Congzhengia minquanensis: one gene and its partner. Each later gene encodes a partner of the first gene's protein in a complex. Links are inferred from orthologs where the notes say so. Each region holds a gene or a part of one and is shown on either strand. Other genes may lie near its edges.

What was found. Proteins that work in one complex are often made in the same cells at the same time.
Region 2: the proteins of mnmG (region 1) and mnmE are in contact, whole or in part, in a solved structure (PDB 9HIP), measured with the Escherichia coli proteins. The link is inferred for Congzhengia minquanensis from one-to-one orthologs.

The regions. Positions count from the first base shown.
Region 1 is NZ_JACRSU010000003.1:64,315-68,672, forward strand. What follows is about bases 476-3,420. They hold mnmG (tRNA uridine-5-carboxymethylaminomethyl(34) synthesis enzyme MnmG), read left to right. Parts: upstream 476-965; coding sequence 966-2,876; downstream 2,877-3,420. Other genes in these bases: H8698_RS08095 (glycosyltransferase), read left to right, coding at 476-883; H8698_RS08105 (YicC/YloC family endoribonuclease), read left to right, coding at 2,902-3,420. In the rest of the region: more of H8698_RS08095, read left to right, coding at 1-475; more of H8698_RS08105, read left to right, coding at 3,421-3,780; extracellular matrix/biofilm regulator RemA, read left to right, coding at 3,799-4,083; gmk (guanylate kinase), read left to right, coding at 4,073-4,358. UniProt on the Escherichia coli protein: NAD-binding protein involved in the addition of a carboxymethylaminomethyl (cmnm) group at the wobble position (U34) of certain tRNAs, forming tRNA-cmnm(5)s(2)U34.
Region 2 is NZ_JACRSU010000001.1:346,227-350,613, forward strand. Bases 715-3,688 are described here. They hold mnmE (tRNA uridine-5-carboxymethylaminomethyl(34) synthesis GTPase MnmE), read left to right. Parts: upstream 715-1,506; coding sequence 1,507-2,871; downstream 2,872-3,688. Other genes in these bases: gatB (Asp-tRNA(Asn)/Glu-tRNA(Gln) amidotransferase subunit GatB), read left to right, coding at 715-820; H8698_RS01680 (hypothetical protein), read left to right, coding at 935-1,510; H8698_RS01690 (putative polysaccharide biosynthesis protein), read left to right, coding at 2,947-3,688. In the rest of the region: more of gatB, read left to right, coding at 1-714; more of H8698_RS01690, read left to right, coding at 3,689-4,387. UniProt on the Escherichia coli protein: Exhibits a very high intrinsic GTPase hydrolysis rate. Involved in the addition of a carboxymethylaminomethyl (cmnm) group at the wobble position (U34) of certain tRNAs, forming tRNA-cmnm(5)s(2)U34.

The DNA of each region.
Region 1 (4,358 bases):
GTTCACGGGCCGGTGCGCCTTTTCGGGGGACTGTGAAAAATGGCGCGTAAACAGCCCCGGCGGCATTCGCCGCTTTGAGAGCAGCAAGGCCGCTTTAAAAGAGGTTTTGCCCCCCAGCGCAGCATACAGCCCCGGCGCAGCCGGCGGCTGCGGCAATTGTCCGCGCATGGGCGAATACCCCGCCGCGCTTTTGGACAAGTCCCGCGCGCTCTGGCTGTTAAAACAACAGGTGTTTTCAGAGTTTCATACCTTAACGGTTGTTTCCCCCTCCCGGTGGCTGGCGGACAGGGCAAAAGAAAGTATTTTGTCCGGCCACCCCATTTGCGTTATCCCCAACGGCATTGAGCCGGGCACGTTCTACCCCGGGGAAAACAGCGTAAGGGACGAATATGAAATAAAAGAGGAACGCGTGGTTCTGGCGGCGGCGCAGAACATTATGAGCGGCCGCAAGGGCGGAGAATATGTGCTGAAGCTGGCGGAAACCATGCCCAAAACCCGGTTTTTAATTGTAGGCGCACAGGAAGAGGTTTTGTGCCCGCCCAACGTTACGTTGATTCCGGGAAAACAGAGCCCGGAAGAAATGGCCAACCTCTACCGCGGGGCAGATGTGTTTTTAATCACCAGCCGGGAGGATAATTTTCCTACCGTTTGCCTGGAGGCCGCGGCCTGCGGCACGCCTGTGGCAGGCTTTGCAAGCGGCGGCGCGCCGGAAACGGTTTCGCCGAAAGTCTCAAATTTTGTGCCCTTTGGCGATGTTGCCGCTTTAAAATCGGCCGTAAAAGAGCTGTTCTTGCTGGATAATAAGGAACAAAACGCAAAGCAGTTTTCAGGCGCCGCAGAGGAAATGTATCAGGCGTACCGGAGGATATATCTGTTAAATTAAGAAAGTTTTAGTTGCGAAAACGCTTGATTTGTGATATAATAAATAAGATAAATTTACTTTAGAGAAACCGAAGGAGAGTTCCATGGAAGAAAACAGCGGTTTTCCGCAAATCCCGGAGAATGCGTGCTACCTTGCAGAAAGCTACGACGTTGTCGTTGTGGGCGCAGGGCACGCGGGCTGCGAGGCGGCATTGGCCTCAGCCAGGCTGGGCGCAAAAACGGCGGTGTTTGCCTTAAATTTAGACAGCGTGGCCAACATGCCCTGCAATCCGTCAATCGGCGGAACCGCCAAGGGCCACCTTGTGCGGGAAATCGACGCTTTGGGCGGCGAAATGGGCAAGGCGGCGGACAAAACCTTTTTGCAGTCGCGAATGCTAAACCGCGGCAAAGGGCCGGCTGTTTACTCCCTTCGAGTGCAGTCTGACAGGCGGGCATACCAGCAGGTAATGAAGCATACCCTTGAGCTGACTGAAAACTTAGACTTAAAACAGGCCGAGGTCACATCGCTTTTTATAGAAAATAATCAGGTTTTAGGCGTTGTAACCCACACGGGCGCGTTTTATCCGGCGAAGTGCGTCGTCATTGCCAGCGGCACCTATTTAAAGGGAAAAATTATCATCGGAGACACGGCTTACGCCGGCGGGCCGGACGGAACCAGGGCAGCGGAAGGGCTGTCTGCGTCTTTGCTTGCGTGCGGCGTGCAGCTTATGCGGTTTAAAACCGGCACCCCTGCCAGAGTGAACCGGAGTACCGTGGACTTTTCTAAAATGGAACGTCAGGACGGGGACGAAACCATCACGCCCTTTTCCTTTGAAACCGAAAATCCGGGAGAGAATAAAGAATCCTGTTATTTAACATATACAAATGCAGAAACGCATAAAATTATCATGGACAACCTGCACCGCTCACCGCTTTACAGCGGCAAAATCGAGGGCGTCGGCCCGCGGTATTGCCCTTCGATTGAAGATAAGGTCGTGCGGTTTCACGATAAAGAACGCCACCAGCTTTTTATCGAGCCGATGGGCGAAAATACCGAAGAAATGTACGTGCAGGGCATGTCGTCCAGCTTGCCGGAGGACGTGCAGATAAAAATGCTCAGAAGCATAAAGGGCTTAGAAAACGTAAAAATGATGCGCACAGCCTACGCCATTGAGTATGACTGTATCGACCCCACCCAGCTGGATTTAACGCTGGAATTTAAAGAAATCCGCGGCCTGTTCGGCGCAGGACAGTTTAATGGCAGCTCCGGCTATGAGGAGGCGGCGGCCCAGGGCTTAATTGCCGGGATTAACGCGGCAAGAAAAACCCAGGGAAAGCCCCCCGTGGCGCTGGACCGTTCCACCAGCTATATCGGAACGCTGATTGACGATTTGGTGACCAAAGGTACCCATGAGCCATACCGGATGATGACGTCGCGGTCGGAATACCGGCTTTTGCTCCGGCAGGACAATGCCGATGCAAGACTCACCCCCCTGGGCCATGAAATCGGCTTAATTTCAGACCGGCGGTATGCATTATTTTGTAAAAAGCAGGAAAGAATTGAAGGGGAAATAAAACGGCTTGAAAAAATAGTGCTTCCGCCGTCAGATGCAGTGCTGTCCTTTTTAAAGGAACACGGCTCAACCCCGATCTCTACCGGCGCAAAGTTCTGCGATTTGCTAAAACGCCCCGAGCTTGACTATAGGGGGCTAATCTCTCTGATTGGCGAAGAGCAGGGCCTTACCGGGCAGGAGGCCGAGGAAGTCGAAATTTTGATAAAATACGAGGGATACATTGCCCGGCAGCAAAAACAGGTGGAACAGTTTAAAAAGTTAGAAGAGCGCAGATTGCCGGAGGGGATTGACTATGAAAAAATTGACGGACTGCGGATTGAAGCAAGACAAAAGCTTGTGAAAATGCGCCCGTCCTCCATTGGCCAGGCGGGAAGAATTTCCGGGGTAAGCCCGGCGGACATCTCGGTTCTTTTGGTGTATTTAGAGCAGAACCGCCTGTAAAAAAGACAGGAAAGGAATTTTTCTTATGATAAAGAGCATGACAGGCTACGGCCGCTGCGAACACATTGACGAAAACAGAAAAATCGTGATAGACATTCGTTCTGTCAACTCCAGATACTGCGACATTTCCGTGAAAGTCCCCAGAGCCTACGGCTATCTGGAGGATAAAATTAAGGAAACCGTGTCCGGCGAAATATCCCGGGGCAAGGTTGAGGTTTTTGTTTACATAGAAAACTATACCAATGAGGATAAGGTCGTCAGCTTAGACCATGTTTTAGCTGAAAACTATTATAATGTTTTAAAAGAGCTGAAAGAAACATATAATTTAAGAAACGACATCTGCCTGTCAGACCTTTCGCGCTTTTCCGATATCTTCATTACGCGCCAGCAGGAGGAGGATAAAGACAAGGTCTGGGAGATGGTGTCCGCCTGCTTAAACGGCGCAGTGGAGGACTTTGTTGCCATGCGGCTCCGGGAAGGCGGGCGCCTGCGGGAAAACCTGGTGTCGCGTGCGTCGGCAATTCAGGACTTAATTGCCGAAATTGAAACGCGCACGCCGCAGATTGTGGAGGAATATTCCAAAAAATTGAAAGAGAGAATGACCGAACTTCTGGGCAATTTTCAAATTGACGAGTCGCGTCTTTTAACTGAGGTGGGCATTATGGCCGACCGTGTCTGCATCGACGAAGAACTGGTCCGCTTAAAAAGCCATTTCAAAGAATTGGAAAAAATTCTTGCGCTGTCTGAGCCTGTGGGCCGGAAATTAGACTTCCTGGTGCAGGAGATTAACCGGGAAACCAACACCATCGGCTCAAAGGCGAACGACTTTGGAATTGCGAAACATGTTGTGGAGATAAAATCTGAAATAGAAAAGCTGCGGGAGCAAATTCAGAATATAGAGTAACGTTAGGAGAACAGTCACATGAAGCTTATCAATATCGGATTCGGTAACATTATTTCAGCAAACCGGCTGGTGGCCATTGTCAGCCCGGAATCGGCGCCGATTAAGCGCGTGATTCAGGACGCAAGAGACCGCGGCATGTTAATTGATGCAACGTATGGCAGACGCACCCGGGCCGTGATTATTATGGACAGCGACCATATCATTCTGTCTGCCGTTCAGCCCGGCACCGTGGCCCACAGGCTGGATGAAAACGCCGTGGTTGAAGAGCCGGAGGAATCGGGGGACGAAGACGATGAAGCCTAACCGCGGACTTTTGGTGGTGCTGTCGGGTCCTTCCGGCTCCGGCAAGGGAACGGTTCTTAAGCGGGCAATGCAAAAAAATGAACAGCTCGAATTATCCGTTTCCGTCACCACAAGGGCGCCCAGAGAGGGCGAAATTGACGGCGTAAATTATTATTTTTTAACGCCCGAAGCGTTTCAGAATTTGCTGGTGGAAGACGGGCTTTTGGAGTGGGCCGAATTTTGCGGAAATTTCTACGGCACACCCCGTGAGAAAATTGAACAGCGGTTAAACGAGG
Region 2 (4,387 bases), on another replicon or contig:
AGAGTTTGGTACCCGCTGCGAAATGAAAAACGTAAACTCGTTCAGCGCGGCCTACCGCGCCATGCAGTATGAAGAAAAGCGCCAGGCAAAGGTGTTAGATGAAGGCGGCACCGTTGACCAGGAAACCAGGCGGTGGGACGACATTCACGGTGTGAGCACTGTAATGCGCTCGAAAGAGGATGCCCAGGACTACCGCTACTTCCCCGAGCCGGATTTGGTGCCCATTGTGGTGTCGGACGAATGGATTGAAGTAATCAGAAAAACAATTCCCGAGCTGCCCGAACAGCGCAAAGCGCGCTACATTGCCGAGCACGGTCTGCCGGAATACGACGCGTTTATCATCACGTCGTCCAAAACCCTGGCAGATTATTTTGACGCATGCGTAGCCGCAGGCGCCACGCCGAAAATTGCCTCAAACTGGCTTATGGGCGACATTTCTAAAATTTTAAACGACAAAGAATTAGAGCCGGCAGACATTCCTTTTTCCGCCGGCCAGCTGGCACAAATGATTGCGCTGATTGAAAAAGGCACCATCAGCACCAGCGCGGCGAAAAAAGTACTCTCCGCCATGTTTGAAAACCCGGAAGACCCGGAAAAAATTGTCGAAAAGCTGGGGCTGGTTCAGGTTTCAGACGAAGGGGCCATTAAAGAGATGATTGACGAGGTTTTGAAGAACAATCCACAGTCGATAGCAGACTATAAGGCCGGAAAAGACAAGGCAATGGGCTTTTTAGTGGGGCAGACCATGAAAATGTCCCGCGGTAAGGCAAATCCGCAGATTATCAATAAGCTGTTAAAAGAAGCTCTGGACAACGCGTAGGCAAGCGGCACTGCTCCGCCCTGCGCGGATCAGGCTAAATAACACAAATTATTTCCGTTTCCGGGCATCGTTTTCTGTCCGGAAGCGGATAAATTTTTAACTGAGGAGAAATTTATGCAGGCAAGCACACTTTACCAAAGCATTTATACATATTTTGGAGACACAACGCCCCTTTTGGCCGACTGCGGCGCGCTCTGCGGCAAGGCCTGCTGCGGCGGCGACAGTGGCAACAGCGACGGCAGATTTAACAATGCCGATAGTTTGTGCGACTCCTCCGAGGAAACCGGCATGTATTTGTTTCCCGGCGAAAAACCGCTGTTTTTAAACCGTCCCGGTTTTCAAGTTGTGCCGTCGGAGTTTGTTTATGGCGGCAAACGGGCGGACCTGCTGTTGTGCAGCGGACTGTGCCGGCGGAGTGCACGCCCGCTGTCCTGCCGGATTTTCCCCCTCATTCCCTATTTCCGTGAGAACGCAGGTCTGAAAATTATCATAGACCCCAGGGCCTATTCCCTTTGCCCGCTGACAGAAAAAGAGGCCTATCCCTTTTTAAACCCCAGCTTTCAACGAAAAACTGAGTCGGTGTTCCGCCTGCTCCTTAAATTTTCTGAGGTGCGTGCGTTTTTGGAGGGCCTATCCGATATTTTAGACGACTATTTAAAATTTGAACCAAAGGGGGCAATTCGGATATGACAAACGAAACCATTGCAGCCATTGCAACGCCTCACGGCACCGGCGGCATATCCATCATCCGCATCAGCGGGCCGGACAGCGTAGTTGTGGCCGACAGAGTTTTTCGCGCAAAAAACGGTAAACCGCTAGAGGAAGCCGCCTCTCACACCATTCACTACGGGTTTATTTACGACGGCAATCATGTGGTAGACGAAGTGTTAATTTCCGTTATGCTTGCCCCCAACACCTTTACCCGGGAAAACACGGTGGAAATTAACTGCCACGGCGGATTGGTGGTAACCGAGGCCGTGCTTGCCTGCGTCTTAAAAAATGGCGCTGCTTTGGCCGCCCCGGGCGAATTCACCAAACGTGCTTTTTTAAACGGCCGTTTAGACCTTTCCCAGGCCGAAGCTGTGATTGACGTGATTCATTCGCCCTCCTCCCTTGCCCTGTCCGCCGCGGCAAACCAGCTGGGCGGTGCACTGTCAGATGAAATTAACCAAATTCGGGACGTGGTGTTAGAGGTTTTGGCAAAAATCAACGCCAATTTAGACTATCCGGAGGAGGACGTGGACGAATATGAACCGGGCAGTCTGCTGAAAGACCTTACGAAGGTGCAGGATGGGCTAAATTCCCTTCTTGCAACCGCGAACCGGGGCAGACTAATCCGCGACGGGATTGACACTGTAATATGCGGAAAGCCCAACGTGGGGAAATCCTCCGTTTTAAATTTGCTCGCAAGGGAGTCCCGCGCCATTGTGACGGACATTGCCGGCACCACCCGGGACGTGATTGAAGAGCGCGTCACACTGAACGGAATTGTGTTAAACGTGTTCGACACAGCGGGGATCCGACAGACGGAAGACAGAATTGAAAGCCTGGGAATTGACAAATCGAAAAAATATATTGAAAAGGCCGGCCTTGTTCTGTTCGTGGTTGACGGGTCGCAAGATATCACCCAGGAAGACTTAGACATTTTTGAAACAATTCGGGATAAAAACGTAATTGTGCTGCTGAATAAATGCGATTTAAACTGCATAAAAACCGGCGGCGCGTTTGACGGTGCAGACGCGGTGGCAATCTCCGCCAAAACAGGCGAAGGGTTAACCGCACTGACCAATAAAATTGAAGAAAAGTTTCAGCTGGGCGTGTTGTCCGCTGAAAACCGAGCAGTTTTAACTAACCTCAGACACAAAGAGGCGGCACATAACGCTTTAGCGGCTGTTTCGCGTGCTGCGGCGGCTTTAAATGCCCAGGTGCCTTACGACTTGGTGTCCATCGACATTACCGACTGTGCGGCGCATTTGGGCGAAATTACGGGTAAAACCGTATCGGAAGAAGTGGTGGACAAAATATTTGCCCGGTTTTGTCTGGGAAAATAGTATATTATAGTCCAGACAGCAATAAATTAAATAGTGACATGCTATCATATCTTCCCCTTGAAAGGATGACAGAACTTGAAGGAAATTAAGAAACAATCGTTTATGGAGGGCGCGGCGGTTTTGGTTGTTGCCCATTTGGTTGTAAAAATAATCGGCGCATGCTTTAAAATACCTTTAGCCAACATTTTGCACGAAACGGGAATGGCCTTTTTCACCCGGGCCTATAATCTCTATGCCGCCATGTTCGTTATGGCGACAGCTGGTCTGCCTGTGGCCGTTTCCAAAATGGTGTCGGAAAGCCTGGCCAAAAAAAACTACGGCGAGTCGAAAAAAATTCTCAGAGCCGCGGTAATTTTGCTCACCATCATCGGTGCGGCAGGTACCTGCGTGCTGTTTTTCGGTGCGCGCCCCTTTGCCGAAGGAGCGTTTAACTCACCCGGCTCTTATCTTAGCATTGTGGCCATTTCTCCCGCAATTTTGTTCATCTCTATGCTGTCAGCTTTCCGGGGCTATTTTCAGGGCCATTCCAACATGATTCCCACAGCCTATTCCGAGGTGTTAGAGTCGGTTGCAAAGCTTGTTATCGGCCTTGCAGGCGCTTACTTTTTAATGTCGGTTTCTGTGGAACTGGCAGCGGCGGGTGCGGTGTTCGGCGTAACCCTGGGCGGCCTCTTTGCCCTGCTGTTATTGGTGTTTTTCTACTATAAAAACAAAAGAAGCACCCCATCTTACAACACAACTGCGGCTCGCTCCACCAGCACAATTTTTGTAAAGCTCTTAACCATTGCCGTGCCCATTACCATTGGCGCGGCGGTGATGTCGTTAACCAACGTTATCGACACGTTTATGATAGGAAACCGGCTTCAGGCAATTTCTGTTACGCCGGATTTGTTCCGCACACTGACGGAGTTTTTCGGTGTTAACCCGCAAGACGCCATGGTGGGGGCCAACATCTCTCACGAGGCAGCGGATGTGATGTATGGCTCCTATTCGGGCTATGCCATGTCTTTGTTTAACCTGCCGCCCTCCATTGTCACGTCCATCTCCATGAGCATTGTGCCTGCCATTTCCGCGGCGTTGGCAATCAGCAACAAATCTCAGGCTAGGTTGCTCACCGAGTCCTCCATTCGGATTACGACGATTTTCTCCCTGCCCTGCGCCATTGGCCTGGCTGTTTTATCCACGCCGATTTTAATTTGCCTTTATAATAATGCCCGGGCACAGGACACGCTGACGCTCCTTTCCCTGGCAATTGTGTTTGTTTGCACCGTTTCTGTTTCCACCGCCATTTTGCAGGCGGCGGGCCACGTGTTTATTCCCGTGCGCAACATGCTCATCGGCGGACTGTTCAAGGTGGTTTCAAACTATGTTTTAATTGCCGTGCCTGCCTTAAACATTGGCGGTGCTCCGGTCAGCACCTTTTGCTGTTACCTCTTAATTGCAGGTTTGAATCTTATGTCCATCAAAAAAATTATAAAGCCAAATTTCAATGTGCGGGATTTTATTATCAAGCCTT